One region of the Pseudarthrobacter sp. NIBRBAC000502771 genome, then DNA from elsewhere that is predicted to be linked to it. Evidence: predicted binding sites of a transcription regulator. Region 1 holds the regulator's gene; each other region holds the start of a gene.
What was found. Region 1 encodes HrcA, which represses chaperone genes, less so after heat shock. Its sites were predicted from a motif close to TTNGCACTCGNNNNNNNCGAGTGCNAA; they were not measured.

Region 1 (4,207 bases):
CGTCCGGGCATTCCCCTGCCACTGTTCAAGGACAGCACGCAGCGGGCGCACTGCGTCTTCGTGCAGGATGACTGCCAGGTCAGCGGCCTCCACTGCAGCGGACAGCCCTGCTGTTTCAACCGCTGCCCGGACTTCGGGAATCCAGGCCCGCCGGGCCTGTTTGGCGGCTGCCGCCACGGCGGATTCCCACTTGGCGTGGGCGCGGGCGGCCCTGTCGCCCTTCCAGCGGACGATCGACCGTTCCGACTGCCACGGTATGACGGCGTCGATCCCCAGTTCGGTGGCCGTCTCGATCGCCAGCTCGTCACGATCTCCCTTGGCCAGCGCCTGGACCAGCACCAGCCGTACGTCCGGCATTTCATCCGTGGCCACGGCACCGCACTCCACTTCAAGGCCGGAGGGTGCAGCGGAGACGACCTTTCCGGTCATGCGGGTGCCGGCCCCGTCGACGATGTCCACCGGCTCTCCCGGCGACAGCCGTTTAACCGTGACTGCGTGGCGTGCCTCGGAACCGTCCAGGACAAAGTGGCCGCCGGGGGCCATTCCGGCCAGCGACCCGGCGGGTGTGAAGAAGACGGGATTGCTCACCGCTACAGGTTACCGAACCGGTCCCGGAGCTTGGCGAACATGCCGCCGCTGGCAGCGAGCTTTCCCTCTGTGATCTGTTCCCCGCGAAGCTTGGCGAGCTGCCGGAGGAGGTCTTCCTGCGCCGGGTCGAGCTTGGCCGGGGTGTCCACCTGGAGGTGGACCTTCAGGTCCCCGCGGCCGTAGCCGCGCAGGTGGGTGACACCAAGGCCGCGCAGGGTGATGACCTCGCCGGACTGTGTTCCCGGCTTGACGTCGATGTCCTGGGTGCCGTCGAAGGTTTCCAGGTTGACGTCGGTGCCCAGGGCAGCGGCAGTCATGGGGATGTGCAGGGTGGCGTGCAGGTCGTCGCCTTCCCGCACATAGGTGGCGTCATTGTTGACGCGGATTTCCACGTACAGGTCGCCGGCGGGGCCGCCCGCCGGGCCGGCCTCACCCTGCCCGGAGAGCTGGATCCTGGTTCCGGTGGCTACGCCGGCGGGGACTTTGATGGTCAGTGAACGCCGGCTGCGGATCCGGCCCTGGCCGCTGCATTCGTTGCAGGGGTCCTTGATGACGGTGCCGAAGCCTTCGCAGGTGCCGCAGGGGGCCGCAGTCATGACCTGGCCCAGGATGGAGCGGACGGCCCGCTGGACCTGGCCGCTGCCGCCGCAGATGTCGCAGCGCTCGGGGTGGGTGCCGGGCCGGCAGCAGGATCCCTCACAGGTGGGGCAGACCACGGCGGTGTCCACTTCGAGCTTCTTGTTCACGCCGAACACGGCGTCGCGAAGGTCGATCCGGACGCTGATGAGGGCGTCCTGGCCGCGGCGGACACGGGAAGCCGGGCCGGAGCTGCCCCCGGCGCCGAAGAAGGTGTCGAAGATGTCCTGGAATGCGAAGCCCTGGCCCGCGTAGCCGGCTCCGCCGAAGCCGTTGTCCGTGCCGTTCTCGTTGCCCGTGGTGTCGTAGATCCGCCGCTTCTGGGGGTCGGAGAGGACCTCGTAGGCGTGAGTTACTGCCTTGAAGCGTTCCGAGGCATCCTCACCGGGGTTTACGTCCGGGTGGAGGGTGCGGGCCAGTTTGCGGTAGGCCTTTTTGATCTCTTCGCCCGTAGCTTCGGGTGAGACTCCAAGGACGTCATAGTGGCTGCTCAAAGTTCGTATCTCTTCCTTGTTGTACTGCGTTCAGTCGGGCGGCCCGGCCCGTTGTTCCCGGCCGGAACATGCTCCGGCCGCGCGGGTCAGGGCCCCAAAATCCTGGAAAGGTACCGGGCCACTGCCCGGACGGCGGCCATGGTGGTGGGGTAGTCCATCCTGGTGGGCCCGAGGATTCCTACCTTGGCGACGCTGTCGGGGCCGTAGCCGGTGGCCACTACCGACGCTTCGGCCAGGCCGTCGTAGGGGTTTTCCCTTCCGATGCTGACGGCAACGCCGCGGTGGTCCTGGGCCATCTCGCTCAGCAACCGCAGCATCACCACCTGCTCCTCGAGGGCCTCGAGCACGGGACCGATGCTGAGGGGGAAGTCAACGTTTGACCGGGCCAGGTTGGCTGTCCCGGCCATGACCATCCGGTCCTCCCTGGTGTTTTGCGCCAGCCCCTCGAGGCCAAGTGCCAGGGCGTGCGCAGCCTGCCGCTGTGCCTGTGCCGTGCCGGCCACGACGGAGGGAAGCGCCGTGGCAAGCCGGCTCAGCGGCGTCCCGGACAGTGCGGCGAGGAAACGCGTGCGGAGTGCTGCCACTGCGTCGTCGCTCAGGTCCTGGCCGACGTCGATGACCCGCTGCTCCACCTTGCCGCTGTTGGCAATGAGGACCACCAGCACCTTGCGGGGGGCAAGCAGCACGAATTCGATGTGGCGCACCAAGGCCTTGCTGAGGTGCGGGTACTGGACCACAGCCACCTGGTTGGTCAGCTGCGACAGCAGCCGGACGGTGCGGTCCAGGACGTCGTCGAGATCGTCTGCGCCTTCAAGGAGGGACTGGATGGCCCGGCGTTCGGCCGCCGACAGCGGTTTGACCGCCGAGATCTGGTCAACGAAAAGCCGGTAGCCCTTGTCCGTGGGAATCCGCCCTGCACTGGTGTGGGGGGCCGTGATTAATCCCTCGTCCTCAAGGGCCGCCATGTCATTCCGGATGGTTGCGCTGGAAACCCCAAGGTGGTGCCGCTCAACCAGGGCTTTCGACCCAACCGGCTCGCGGGAGTGGACGTAGTCCTCCACGATGGCCCGCAGCACTTCCAGTTTGCGTGGCTCGCTCACTCTCCACCTCCATCCATGGTGCAGGGCCCATGCCCCGCCAGATGCCACCTTGTTAGCACTCGACATGCCTAAGTGCTAACAGTCTATTATGCCTTGGCCCGTTGTTAGCATTGGTACCGCTCCGGGCGAAATTCCGGTGCGGAGGACCTAGCGCTAGGCGGATCGAATCCATGGATTACCAAAACTGGGGGCCCCGCGGCATTTCCGCCCCGGCCAAGTCGGAATTGCCCGAGGTGCCGGTGGAGCGGGGCATGGTGCTGGAGGATGTGCAGTCAGGCTGGGTAGGCGCCGTGACGCGGGTGGAAAAGTCCGGAGGGATGCACGTGGTTGCCCTGGAGGACCGCCGCGGGAAGTCCCGGTCCTTCAAGCTGGGCTTCGGTTTCCTCCTGGAGGGCCGCCCCATCAGGCTCATACCCCCGGCGCCGCGGCCGGCTGCCGGCGCTCCGGTTGCCGGCAGGACGGCCTCCGGTTCTGTCCGGGTCGCCGGCCAGCGGGCCCAGGTGGCCAAGGCAAGCCGCATCTGGGTGGAGGGCAAGCACGACGCCGAACTCGTGGAAAAGGTCTGGGGCGACGACCTTCGGGTGGAAGGCATCGTCGTCGAACCCCTGCATGGCATCGATGATCTGGCGGCGGCGGTTGCCGGCTTCAACCCCGGTCCCGGCCGGCGGCTCGGCGTCCTTGTGGACCACCTCGTTCCGGATTCCAAGGAGTCCCGCATTGCCGACGCGGTCATGGCATCCCCCGGCGCGGCCGGGAATGTCCTGATCGTGGGACACCCCTATGTTGACGTCTGGCAGGCCATCCGGCCGGCGGTCCTGGGCATCGACAAGTGGCCGGCCGTGCCCCGCGGACAGGATTGGAAGACCGGGATCCTCAAAGCCTTCGGCTGGCCGCATGCGACCAAGGAAGACATCGGCCTCGGATGGCAGAAGCTGCTGGGCGCCGTACGCACCTACGCCGACCTGGAAGCATCGCTGCTGGGGCGGGTTGAGGAAGTCATCGACTTCCTCACCGTGCCCTGAGGGGCGGACACCGCGCCGGAAGCCAGTATTCTTGGTAGTGCAATGCCGCCTTTTTCAGGGGCATTGCACTACGCGCCCGTATTTGACGTCAGCACCACTTGCATCTCCGAAGGAACAGACTGTGGCAGAAAACGCACGTGATCACAGGGATGGCCAGGGCCGCTCCGAGTACCATGGCGTCCCCGCCAATGCCCTGCCGCTCACGGCCAGCGAAGACCGCCAATGGGCCACGCTGGCACATTTCGGCGGGATCCTTGGCTGTGTCCCCTCGCTGCTGATCTACCTGATCTTCCGCGACCGCGGGCCGTTCACCGCGCAGGAATCCAAAGAGGCGCTGAACTTCAGCCTGCCGCCCACCATCGCCGCC
Region 2 (4,207 bases), 700 kb from region 1:
TGCGAGGAACTCGACGGCGGGCTGGAACTTTTGCCGGCGGTTCCGGAGGACGTAGGGGGCAACCCACACAATCCAGAGCGCGACGGCAACCACAAGGATCACTGAGCTGCTAAGGGGGAAGTCCACACTCAAAACCGTATGAGCATCATGCCTGCTCAGGCCGCATTAGCCGCGGTGTGTCGTGTCCGCATAGGCAAACCGTTGGATTTATGACCGGCGCGATGCCAGCCACGGGCCCAGCAGGCCCTCCGGGACCTCTTCCGAGGTGAGCGCAAACGACCTGTGGTCAGCCCATTTGCCGTTGATGTGCAGGAAACGGGGCCGGTAGCCCTCGTCCCTGAACCCCAGCTTCTCCACCACCCGCAGGCTCGGGCCGTTCTCGGGCCGGATGTTGATTTCCATCCGGTGCAGCCCGAGCGCCCGGAAGCAGTGGTCCGTTACCAGCGCCACGGATGTGGGGGCTATCCCGCGCCCGGCCCGGGACTGGTCCACCCAATAGCCCAACGTGGCCATCATTGCCGAACCCCAGACGATCGAAGACACTGTCAACTGGCCCACGATGGCCGGGCTCCGCAGACCCTGCCTCCACTCGGTGATGAGGAAGGGAAGCGCGGTGGCCTGGGCGGCCTGGATATTCAGGGACCGCACCATGTGCCGGTAGTCAGGAAGTCCGCCCTGCGGGTCCGGGTTGGAGGCCTCCCACGGGGCCAGCCACTCGCTGTTCCGGTATCGAACTTCGGTCCACTCTTTTTTGTCGCGGTACCGGATGGGCCGCAGGACCAGGTCGCCGCACTCGAGGGTGACCGGCCAGATGGTTCCAGTGCGCACGGCGCTACCGGGAAAGGCCGGCGGTGAAGCCCGGAAGCCATTCCCGCAGGCCCGGGCCCAGGTCCTCGCTGTCGATGGCCAGCTGGACGCAGGCCTTGAGGTAGCTCAGCTTGTCTCCGGTGTCGTAGCGGCGGCCGCGGAACACCACGCCGTACACTCCGTGCCCCTCGCCGTCACCGGTGGACAGTTCCTGGAGGGCATCGGTCAACTGGATTTCGCCGCCACGGCCGGGCTTCGTGTGCTCAAGGACTTCGAACACGGCGGGGTGCAGGACATAGCGTCCGATCAGTGCAAGGTTGGACGGCGCTTCCTCGGGCGAGGGCTTCTCCACCAACCGGTTGACCCGGACGTAGTCTCCGCCGTCGATCTCCTGGACGTCGGCGCAACCGTAGGCGCTGATCTGGGACGGTTCCACTTCGATGAGGGCGACGACGGACCCTCCGGTTTGGGCCTGCACGTCGATCATGGTGCTGAGGAGTTCGTCGCGGGCGTCGATGAGGTCATCGCCCAGCAGGACAGCGAAGGCTTCATTGCCCACATGCTGCTTTGCCCGGAGCACTGCGTGCCCCAGCCCGTGCGGATCGCCCTGCCGCACGTAGTGGATATCGCCCAGCTGGCTCGCTGCCTGGACGGACGCGAGCTTTTCGGTGTCGCCCTTTTCCCGGAGGGTCGATTCGAGGGATGGCACCCTGTCGAAGTGGTCCTCAAGGGCCCGCTTGTTGCGGCCGGTAATCATCAGCACGTCGCTGAGGCCCACGTGGACGGCTTCCTCCACGACGTACTGGATGGCAGGCTTGTCCACGACGGGAAGCATTTCCTTGGGCATAGCCTTGGTGGCAGGGAGGAACCTGGTGCCCAGGCCCGCTGCGGGAATGACGGCTTTGCGGACTCTGGGATTACTGGTGTTCACCGGACTAATCTAACGTCAGCGTCAAGTATTTCAGTAACTACCGGTGCGACGGGCCGGCACCCGGGCTGCAGGCTGCGGACCACGGGGCGACGCAGGGAGGACAACATGCTGCAGGAGTCGAACGCCATCAAGGACGGGATCCGGGCCAGTCATCGCCGCAGGCGGGCAGGCCTCGCGCCGGCCCAGCTTGAAGCAGCGGGCCTGGCTCTGGCCACCCACGGGGACGCGTGGGCCGGATCGGTAACGGAGGGCCGCCCTGGCATTGCGTGCGTCTACCTTGGCGTGGGCCAGGAGCCACCCACCCTGCCGCTGATCAACGCCCTGTACCGCAGCGGGCACAAGCTCCTGCTGCCGGTGTGCGAACCCGCACGGGAGCTGAGCTGGGTTTTCTGGACGCCGGACACCGGCTTCGAACGCAGCAGTTATGCCCCCATTTTGGAGCCTGCGGGGCACCGCCATGGCCCCGAAACCGCGGGCGATGCGTCGGTGCTTTTTATTCCGGCCACAGCGGTGGACCTTGCCGGCAACAGGATTGGCCAAGGCGGCGGTTACTACGACAAATTCCTGGGGCACCTGGCCACGGCCGGGAAGGAAATCCCTTTGTCCGCTGTTATCTACGACGATGAATTACTGCCCGCCGGCAGCATCCCGGCAGAGGAGTTCGACCGGCCCGTTCCGGCCGTTCTTTCGCCCTCCGGGCACCGGCCCCTGTTCGGGGCGGCCTGAGCACACGGCCGGCGGCGCAGTGATAGAATTAGCACTCAGGCCCTGCGACTGCTAATGGTTAACCATGTGGCAGCACGGGACCTCTCGTTTGCCCAAGAGGAGGAGCACCAGTGCCAACATATGCTTACGCCTGCAAGGACTGCGGCCACGCCTTCGACATCGTGCAGTCGTTTTCGGACAGCAGCCTGACATCCTGCCCTGAATGCCAGGGCACGTTGCGCAAGAAGTTCAATAGCGTTGGCGTGGTCTTCAAGGGCTCCGGCTTCTACCGCACGGACTCCCGCGATTCCAAGGGCAGCTCCGTCTCCCCCGCCCCGGCTTCGGCTCCGTCCGCACCCGCTGCCGCCCCCGCCGCGGCGGCACCGGCAGCTGCCGCGAGCTAACGGGCAAATTCTTTCGACGGCGGCCGGCGCGTTCCAGCGCCGGCCGCTTTTGTCCACATAGCCGCAGTCCCGGCTCCCGGGCGGTTGCGGCTACAGCTAGCGTGGGCGCATGCCCATATTCCCCCGCCGTGGCCGCACCGGCATCAGGTATCCAACGAACACTGGCGGCGTCGGCCGCAGCCCCGGGAAGCGTCCGCCTGCCGCCCGGCTCGCCGCCTGGCTGAACCGCAACCGCAGGCTTGCCGCTGCCCTGCTGCTGTCAGCAGCCGCCGCTGTCGCCGTCCAGCAGGTCACCCCCGCCCCGCTCTCCACAGCTACTGCGCTGGCCGCTGCCCGCGACCTGGCCGCGGGGACAGCGGTGACCGAAGCGGACGTGGCGCGGGTCCAGGTGCCGCCCGGCATGGTCGCCGATGGCTTCCTCCAGGATGAGGCCGCCGCCAAGGGCAAGCAGCTGGCCGCGCCGATGCGGAAGGGCCAACTTTTGTCCGATGCCCAGCTGGTGGGCCCTGGGCTCCTAGCAGGTACGCCGCCGGGGTCTGCCGCTGTGCCACTGCGAATGGCTGACCCTTCGTCCATCCAACTGGTCTCCCCCGGCCAGCTGATCAATGTGGTGCTCACATCAGCCAACGGGTTCGACCAGCAGGGTCCCTCCGAAGTATTGGCGTCCGCCGTCCCGGTACTGTGGACCTCCAACAAGGGCGGCCAGAGCGGACAATGGCTGGGTACCTCGGAGACGGATGGCCTCATCGTGGTGGCAGCCACGGCCGAACAATCATCCCGCCTGGCCGGAGCCTCCACCCAAGGCAGGCTGTTCTTTGTTTTGGTCGGCCCGCAGTGACTTGGTGGCGGTCAGCCCCAGTGCGGCGGCTTCTGTTCCTTCAGCCACGCGTCGTGGTCCTCCTCGCGGTCACCCCAGCTGCGGGCATCGTCCTCCGCGGCCTTGGTGGGGAGGACCGCCCCGGTACCACCCGGAGCCGTCCGGGACGTGGGGGTGGGAGCGGCCGGCCCCGCAGGGACTCCGCCATCAGCTGCTGTTTCCGGCTGCTTGTTCACGTTCTCGTCCTGGCGCATCTCTTCCTCGCGGCCGTTTTCCTCAGGCCTGCCGTCTGCAGGCTTCTTTTCCTCAGTCATGGGGTCCGCCTCCTGGCGTCCACCGCCGCCGTCCCGTGCTGCGCCGGAATCCCGGGACAGGTAGGAAGCTCCCGCGGCCGGCGCAGAATCAATTCCATTGAGCGCCTGGTCAACGTCGTCGTCAAGGAACCCCACGGACTGGCTGGCGCGGCCCGGAAGCACCATCTTTTCCAAGCCCAGGTAGCCGGCAATACGGTCCGCGCAGGACGAGGGGTCCGTGAAGACCTCG
Region 3 (4,207 bases), 1.2 Mb from region 1:
CCTGGCGCGGCACTGCTGGCGGGCGTTTCAGCGCTGCGTGCGGGAGCGGGGAAACTTACGCTGGCAGTGGCGGGGTCGGTGGCCGTGCAACTTGGGGTGGCGGTACCGGAATGTGGGGCCATTGCCATGCCGGAAACGTCCGGCGGCTCGGTCAAGGCCGAACTCGACGGCATCTCCTCCTACCTTGACCGGGCAGACACCGTGCTGGTCGGGCCCGGCCTGGACGACCCTGACCTGGCCGCCGAACTGCTGCAGGCCCTGCTGAGCCGCGAGGCAGGCCGTGGCGGGGACGGCACGTCCGGCGCTTCCGACGGCAGCCAAGGAGGCCCCGCCGTCGTCCTCGATGCCTACGCACTGGCCGCCTTGGTGCACCTGGAGGACCAGCTGGACCCTTGGCGCGGCCGGTTGATTCTCACACCCAATCCCACGGAAGCGGCCATCCTGCTGGGACGGGACGTGGCGGACCTCGAACGGGACGTCGCCGGCATCTCTGAACGGTTTGGTGCCGTGGTCAGCTGCCAGGGCCTGGTCAGCAAGCCAACGGGGCCCGATGCGGACGGCCCCGGCCTGTGGAAGATCACCACCGGGTACGGCGGTTTGGGAACGTCCGGCAGCGGCGACGTGCTGGCGGGGGCGATTGCCGGGCTCCGGGCGCGGGGCACGACCTGCGCACAGGCAGCCTGCTGGGGTACGCACCTGCACGCAGCCGCGGCGGACCGGCTGGCCAGCAGGATGGGTCCCCTGGGATTCCTGGCCCGCGAGCTGGCGGATGAACTGCCCGCGCTGATGCTGGAACTCAGCGTCTGAACGCCTAGCCGCAGCACGCCCGCAGCGGGAGTCCTGGGACATGGATGGCCCCCGGCCGAAACCGGGGGCCACCGTGGCGGGAGGGTAAGGCTTACGCTGCCGATGCGCTGTCTGGCGCTGTGGCGTGCACAGAATGGCGATTCGCCCCAAAAAGGCAGTCAACAGATGTGCCCGCCTCCCGGTCCTGTGGTGAAACTAAGCGGCGATTTCCTGCTTTGCCCCCTTCGTTTCGATCTCGATCTTGCGCGGCTTGGCCTTTTCGGCAACCGGGATCCGCAGCGTCAGGACGCCGGCGTCATAGCTGGCCTTGATGTGGTCAGTGTCCAGCGTGTCGCCGAGGATCAGTTGGCGGCTGAAGACGCCGCGCGGCCGTTCAGAGGCGACCAATTCGGTGTCCTTGCCCACGGGGTCCGGGCGTTCGGCCCGCACCGTCAGGACATTCCGTTCAACATCCAGGTCCACCGAGTCCACCGAGACACCGGGCAAATCAAAGGCCACGACGAATTCCTGGTCCTCTCGCCATGCATCCATCGGCATCGCCGCCGGGCGTGCAGCCGTGCCGAGGACCTGCTGGGCCAGCCTGTCCAGCTCGCGGAACGGATCGGTTCGCATCAACATGGCTTCCCTCCTCGTAAGAGATGGTCCAACATCATTCCCGTATCAGCCGATCTATGGTGGCTGATATAGATTTTTTAGCACTGGAGAACCAGGTCCGCAAGGGTTTCCAGCAGCGGATTCCGGAGAATTTTCCGGCCACCGCGGGCATGGAAAAGGGCCCTCCCAGCCGTGCACGGGCAGGCAGCGGAAGGGCCCTTTGAGGTTGGCGGTCAGTCCCGGGTGGGGTCCGGGCGGAGCGGCGCCGGGCCGGGATCCGGGACGGGAAGCGGTCCCGGAGGCGCCGGTGCGGGGAACGGATTCGGGGATGGCGGGCCGGGAGGGTGCGGCTGGGTAGGGTCCGGGGAGGTGGGCTCCGGGCCCGGTTCCGGCGGGAACGGCTCAGGTTCGTGCACTGGCGGGATGGTCATGAACTTCCCTTCTCACGCTGGGCGGATGTGCCTTGGACTGCCCAGCCTACGCTTGCGGTCCGCCTGCAACCACCCTCTCCTCCCCGGTTGCTCCATCAGCTTTGGTCCCTAAACGCCGGTTTTAGGAGCCATAGGTGATGGAGCATCACGACGGCGGGGGGTGCCAACGTGCGGATCCGTCAGTCCCGGACCGGGAGGATGAGACCCAGGGTCTTTCGCCCTCTTCCAGCCAAGGGCGTCTCCCCCGACAGCGAACGGCCCCCTGGCCCGCGGGGGTGGTGGATATATTGAATCCATGACCTCCACTTCCCTGCAGGATTCCGCCGGCACTGCGGTCCCGGCTCCCCCGGCCGCCAAAAAGATCCCCACCGAGCGCACCCACCACGGGGAGACCTTCGTGGACAACTACGAGTGGCTGCGGGACAAGGAATCGGCGGAGGTGGTGGAGCACCTGCGGGCCGAAAACGCCTACCAGGAAGCCGTCACGGCGCACCAGGAACCGCTCCGGGAGGCCATTTTCCAGGAGATCAAAGGCCGCACCCAGGAAACCGACCTGTCCGTCCCGCACCGCAAGGACGGCTGGTGGTACTTCAGCCGCTCGGCGGAGGGCAAGGAGTACGGCATCCACTGCCGGGTTAAGGCACAGGACTCCGGGGACAAGGTGGCCGACTGGACGCCTCCGGCTGTAGAGGCCGGGGTGGAGATCCCGGGTGAGGAGATCCTGCTGGACGGCAATGTGGAGGCCGAAGGCAAGCCGTTCTTCTCCGTGGGCGGTACAGCGGTCACCGTGGATGGCAACCTGTACGCCTACGCGGTGGACAATGCCGGCGACGAACGCTTCACGCTGCGGATCAAGGACCTGCGCACAGGCGAACTGCTGCCGGATGTCATTGAAAACATTTTCTACGGGGTGGCATTCTCCCCGGACGGCACCCGTCTCTTCTACACCGTGGTAGACGAGTCCTGGCGCCCCTACCAGGTGAAGGCGCACGTCCTTGGCACCCCTGTGTCGGAGGACCTGGTGGTGTACCAGGAGGACGACGCGGCCATGTGGCTGGGCTTCGAACTCTCCGCGGACCGGCGCCACCTGGTACTGGGGATCGGATGCTCGGAGTACAGCGAAACCAGGCTGCTGCGCTTCGACGATCCCGCCGGCGCCATCACCACGGTCATTTCCCGCAACGAGCGCGTCCTGTATGAGGCCGAACCCTTCCTGCTCGACGGGCAGGAACGCATCTTGCTCACGCACAACCGCGGTGCCATCAACTCCATGGTCTCCCTGGCGGACCCGGCCGAGCTGGAAAAGCCGCTGGCCGAACAGACCTGGCAGACCGTCGTCGGGCATTCCGACGACGTGCGCGTCAACGGCGCCGGCGTCACCGCCACGCACCTGGTGGTGTCCATCCGCAAGGACACCATCGAGCGGGTGCAGGTGATGGGACTGGCCGGCCTGGGCACGCCCGCCCAGCAGGAGCCCGTGGAACCGGCTTTCGATGAGGAGCTTTACACCGCCGGCGTGGGCGGCTCGGACTACGAATCCCCCGTCATCCGGCTGGGCTACACGTCCTACTTCACGCCGTCGCGCATCTACGATTTCGTCCTGCCCACCTCGGAGCAGCCGGCCGGCGAGCTGCTGCTGCGCAAGGAAAGCCCGGTCCTGGGCGGCTACGACGGCAGCGACTACGTGGCCACCAGGGAATGGGCCACCGCCGGCGACGGCACCCGCATCCCGCTGTCCGTCCTGCGGCACAAGGGCGTGAAGCGGGATTCGACGGCGGCCGGCCTGGTCTACGGGTACGGCTCCTATGAAATGAGCATGGACCCGGGCTTCGGCATCGCACGGTTGTCGCTGCTGGACCGCGGCATCGTGTTCGTGATCGCCCACATCCGCGGCGGCGGCGAGCTGGGCCGGCACTGGTACGAGGACGGCAAGAAGCTCACCAAGAAGAACACCTTCACCGACTTCGTGGACGCCACTGACTGGCTGGCAGGCTCCGGATGGGTGGACCCGGCCCGGATCGCAGCGCTTGGAGGCTCCGCGGGCGGGCTGCTGATGGGCGCCATTGCCAACATGGCACCCGAAAAGTACGCCGCCATTGTGGCGCAGGTGCCGTTCGTGGACCCGCTCACCAGCATCCTGGACCCGGACCTGCCGCTCTCCGCGCTGGAGTGGGAAGAGTGGGGCAACCCGATCACCGATCCCCAGGCCTACGCCTACATGAAGTCCTACTCCCCCTACGAGAACGTGCGGGAGGTGTCCTACCCCAGGATCGCCGCCGTGACGTCCTTCAACGACACCCGGGTCCTCTATGTTGAACCGGCCAAGTGGGTGCAGGAACTGCGGAACAAGACGACGGGGACCGCGCCCATCGTCA
Region 4 (4,207 bases), 1.5 Mb from region 1:
GCGGCCCTGGCCCGTTCATCGGCAGCTTCATTGAGGTCGTGCCCGGCGTGGCCCTTGACCCATTCGAACGTGTAGGTGCGTCCGGCCAGTTCGCGGTCGAGTTCCTTCAGCAGTTCCACATTGAGGACGGGTTTGCCATCGGCTTTGCGCCATCCTTTGCGCTTCCATCCCGGCATCCACTTGGTAATGGAATTGATCACGTACTGGCTGTCGCAGAGGATGCGGAGGTCTTCCCCCGGCAGGTGCGCGGTAGCGCGCAGGAGGTCAAGGACAGCCATCAGCTCCCCCTGGTTGTTGGTCCCGTGGGGCCAGCCGCCGGCACGCCAGCAATCGTCATTCACATACCAGGCCCAGCCGGCCGGGCCGGGGTTTCCCAAGGCCGAACCATCAGCCGCTGCAGTAATCGTCACTGGTCCATCCTGCCAGAAGCGGCCGACACCCGGCCCTGCCTCCGCAGCGGGGTGTCCACCGGATGCGGTTCCGGCCGCAACAGGATCCCCGCCATAACGGAAAGTGCGGCCCCCTCCGAAGAGGGGGCCGCACTTTGCGGTTTGGCGGGCAGGTCCCGGCCGGGAGGCTTAGAAGCCGCCCATGCCGCCCATGCCGCCCATGTCGTCGCCACCGGCGGGTGCTGCAGCCTTCTCCGGCTTGTCAGCAACCACTGCTTCGGTGGTGAGGAACAGGCCGGCAATGGAGGCCGCGTTCTGCAGGGCAGAGCGGGTCACCTTGACGGGGTCATTGACGCCGGCAGCCAGCAGGTCGACGTACTCGCCGGTTGCTGCGTTCAGGCCGTGGCCGGCGGGCAGGCCGCGGACCTTGTCGACCACAACGCCCGGCTCGAGGCCGGCGTTGAAGGCGATCTGCTTCAGCGGCGCGTCGATGGCAACGCGGACGATGTTGGCGCCGGTTGCTTCGTCGCCGGAGAGCTGCAGGTTGGCGAATGCCTTGGCGCCGGCCTGGATCAGGGCCACGCCGCCACCGGCGACGATACCTTCCTCAACGGCAGCCTTGGCGTTGCGCACTGCGTCTTCGATGCGGTGCTTGCGCTCCTTGAGCTCAACCTCGGTTGCGGCTCCGGCCTTGATGACTGCAACGCCGCCGGCCAGCTTGGCCAGGCGCTCCTGCAGCTTCTCGCGGTCGTAGTCGGAGTCGGAGTTCTCGATCTCGGCGCGGATCTGGGAAACGCGGCCGGCGATCTGGTCGGCGTCGCCGGCACCTTCGACGATGGTGGTCTCGTCCTTGGTGACAACTACCTTACGGGCCTGGCCCAGGAGCTCCAGGCCGGCAGTCTCCAGCTTGAGGCCAACTTCCTCGGAGATGACCTGGCCGCCGGTGAGGACGGCGATGTCGGCGAGCTGGGCCTTGCGGCGGTCGCCGAAGCCCGGAGCCTTGACGGCGACGGACTTGAAGGTGCCGCGGATCTTGTTCACGATCAGGGTGGCCAGGGCCTCGCCCTCGATGTCCTCGGCAATGATCAGCAGCGGCTTGTTGGACTGCATGACCTTCTCCAGGACAGCAACCAGTTCCTTGACGTTGGAGATCTTGGAGTTGACGATCAGGATGTACGGATCCTCGAGGACCGTTTCCTGGCGCTCAGCGTCGGTGACGAAGTAGGCGGAGATGTAGCCCTTGTCGAAGCGCATGCCTTCGGTGAGTTCCAGCTCCAGGCCGAAGGTGTTGGATTCCTCGACCGTGATGACGCCTTCCTTGCCCACCTTGTCCAGGGCTTCGGCGATGAGGGCACCGATCTCGTCGTCACCGGCGGAGATGGAGGCGGTGGCCGCGATCTCTTCCTTGGTTTCGATTTCCTTGGCGGAGTTCAGCAGTTCGGCGGTGACGGCGTCAACGGCCTTCTCGATGCCGCGCTTGAGGGACAGCGGGTCGGCGCCGGCAGCAACGTTGCGCAGGCCTTCCTTAACCAGGGCCTGGGCCAGGACGGTTGCCGTGGTGGTGCCGTCACCGGCAACGTCGTCGGTCTTCTTGGCAACTTCCTTGACCAGCTCGGCGCCGATCTTCTCGTAAGGATCGTCCAGCTCGATCTCCTTGGCGATGGAGACACCATCGTTGGTGATCGTGGGGGCGCCCCACTTCTTTTCGAGGACGACGTTGCGTCCACGCGGGCCGAGGGTGACCTTAACGGCGTCGGCGAGGGTGTTCAGGCCACGCTCAAGGCCGCGGCGTGCCTCTTCATCAAATGCAATGATCTTGGCCATAACGGCAATAGTCCTTTCGGGACAGTCGTTAAGAATGAACCTTCGCTGCAGTGCCCGCGACGGACGATCCTTTGCCGGGGGCCTCTGTATGCCTCCGGGCGGGGATCTCACTGAAGTGAGGTGTTTCTTTCGCTCGTCGACCGGTGCCGTGCGCTGCCGGCCGGAACCAGGCGTTGCTTTAGCAGTCGGTACGTCAGAGTGCTAAGTCAATAATTAGCACTCCCCAGGTGAGAGTGCAAGCGAAAAGACGCGTAACGCCCCGCAGGCAGGGTCCGCTTCGCCCAGGGCGATCAGCCGGAGTGGCCCGCCGTCTCCCGGCCGGACAGAGAGGGGTTGTTGTCGGCCCCGAAGGTGTACACGGAGAAAGCGGCCGAGGTGATGTCCCCATTGGAATCGAAGGCAACCGGGCCCGATTCGCCGTCGTAATTGATGTCCGGGCTGCCTGCGAGACCACCGAGGCACTCCTTGTAGCTCAGGCAGGGGGCGGCCGGCGCGCCGGCACCGGAGGAAGCCGTTCCCCCGGAGACCGGGACCAGGTTCGCGGCAATGGAGCGGCCGGCGTCATCCTGTGCACGGGCCGCGGCCAGGGCCGCCAGTGTGACGGCGTCGTAAGTTTCAGCGGCGAAGGAGACATCCTTGAGTGCCGGGTCAACGGCCAGCAGTTTCGCCTGGAACGCAGCGCCGGGCAGCTGCCCGGGCACGACGGCGCGGGCACCTTCGAGTGTCCCGGGTGCGAGCCCGGACCCGTAGCGGGCAAACGCGCCGTCGCTGAGGATGATCCGGGAGCCGGCAACGCCTGCACTGTTCAGCTCCACCAGGGCGTCCCGTGCACCCTCGCGGGCAATCACGACGACGGCGTCCGGCTTGGCCTTGGACGCGGAGCGGGCGGCCTCGGCGGCAGCACCGGCTTTGAAACGGGCGCCCGGCAGGACCGTGAGTCCGGCCCCTTTGGCTGCCTCCGAGACTGCTCCGGAGAGGTCCTTGCCGTAGGAGCCTTCCTGGTACAGCACGCTGATCGTGGCGGCGCCGGCGTCCTTGGCAAGTTTGGCCAGCACGGGTCCTTGCGCGACGTCGGCTGCTGCGGTCCTGAAGTAGTAGCCTCCGCTCGCCAGCCCGGTAAGACCGGCAGCGGTATTGGCCGGCGAGATCAGGGGGATGTGTGCGCGGGACAGGATGTCCGCTGCTGCCGGGGCGTGGCTGGAGTCGGTGGGCCCGATCACCACGTCCGCTTTGGCCGCCGCTGCGTCGCTTGCCTGCTTCGCCGTGTCCTGGTCCGGGTGCACCGGAAGGAGCTCCACTGGCCGGCCTTTATGTCCGCCGGCGGCGTTGATGTCCTGGATGGCAAGCCTGGCGGCAGCCAGTTGCGGGGCGTTGAGGAAGGCGTTGTCACCGGAGTTGTCCAGGATGACGCCCACCCGGAGCACACCGTCGCCGGAAGCCTCGGCCGGTTCCACCCTGGCGTTGCCGCCGGTGCCGGCGCATGCACCCAGCGAAAGGACGGCTCCCAGTGACAGCGCGAGTACCGGCATGGCTCGGGCTCCGGGACGCAATGCGGGCATCACTGCGCGTGCCGGACGTTTTCCGCCTGCGGACCTTTTTCGCCCTCGCCGACATCGAGCTGGACCCGCTGGCCTTCGGCCAGGGCGCGGTACCCCTCCCCCTGGATGGCGGACCAGTGGACAAAAATGTCATCACCGGAACCGTCAACGGTGATGAAGCCGTAGCCCTTTTCAGCGTTGAACCATTTGACGGTTCCCAGTGCCATGATCAACAACTCTTTCCATCGGGGGCCGGGTGGAGACCAGACCGGCGTAACTGGACGGGGTGCGGCTACCGGTAACCCGGGCCAAGGACCACGACGAGTGGTACCTGGAACTCGGTACTGCTCACAACGGTGGGGATATTCAACAGCCCGGCGAGTTCCTGGGCACTGGCCAGTTGCTGGGGGCCGGCATAGAAAATCACGGAGGACTTTTGCGGGGCGCCGGACCAGT

Region 2: a site for HrcA is predicted at 2,493-2,519, ahead of NIBR502771_RS11380 (FmdB family zinc ribbon protein). Genes of this name have one in related genera too.
Region 3: a site for HrcA is predicted at 1,500-1,526, ahead of NIBR502771_RS09125 (Hsp20/alpha crystallin family protein). Genes of this name have one in related genera too.
Region 4: a site for HrcA is predicted at 2,392-2,418, ahead of groL (chaperonin GroEL). Genes of this name have one in related genera too.

What each region holds. Positions count from the first base shown of each region.
Region 1 covers NZ_CP041187.1:3,119,243-3,123,449, reverse strand. The annotation lists gene NIBR502771_RS14610 (16S rRNA (uracil(1498)-N(3))-methyltransferase) at 1-588, opposite strand, end outside; gene dnaJ (molecular chaperone DnaJ) at 591-1,718, opposite strand; gene hrcA (heat-inducible transcriptional repressor HrcA) at 1,805-2,818, opposite strand; gene NIBR502771_RS14595 (DUF3097 domain-containing protein) at 2,989-3,840, shown strand; gene NIBR502771_RS14590 (DUF4870 domain-containing protein) at 3,962-4,207, shown strand, end outside.
Region 2 covers NZ_CP041187.1:2,420,832-2,425,038, reverse strand. The annotation lists gene NIBR502771_RS11400 (hypothetical protein) at 1-126, opposite strand, end outside; gene NIBR502771_RS11395 (GNAT family N-acetyltransferase) at 208-828, opposite strand; gene galU (UTP--glucose-1-phosphate uridylyltransferase GalU) at 833-1,738, opposite strand; gene NIBR502771_RS11385 (5-formyltetrahydrofolate cyclo-ligase) at 1,844-2,464, shown strand; gene NIBR502771_RS11380 (FmdB family zinc ribbon protein) at 2,575-2,847, shown strand; gene NIBR502771_RS11375 (RcpC/CpaB family pilus assembly protein) at 2,957-3,685, shown strand; gene NIBR502771_RS11370 (DUF4011 domain-containing protein) at 3,697-4,207, opposite strand, start outside.
Region 3 covers NZ_CP041187.1:1,954,582-1,958,788, reverse strand. The annotation lists gene NIBR502771_RS09130 (NAD(P)H-hydrate dehydratase) at 1-807, shown strand, start outside; gene NIBR502771_RS09125 (Hsp20/alpha crystallin family protein) at 1,003-1,425, opposite strand; gene NIBR502771_RS09115 (S9 family peptidase) at 2,128-4,207, shown strand, end outside.
Region 4 covers NZ_CP041187.1:185,678-189,884, forward strand. The annotation lists gene NIBR502771_RS00850 (ribonuclease HI family protein) at 1-410, opposite strand, end outside; gene groL (chaperonin GroEL) at 579-2,213, opposite strand; gene NIBR502771_RS00860 (ABC transporter substrate-binding protein) at 2,504-3,742, opposite strand; gene NIBR502771_RS00865 (cold-shock protein) at 3,772-3,978, opposite strand; gene NIBR502771_RS00870 (LytR C-terminal domain-containing protein) at 4,044-4,207, opposite strand, start outside.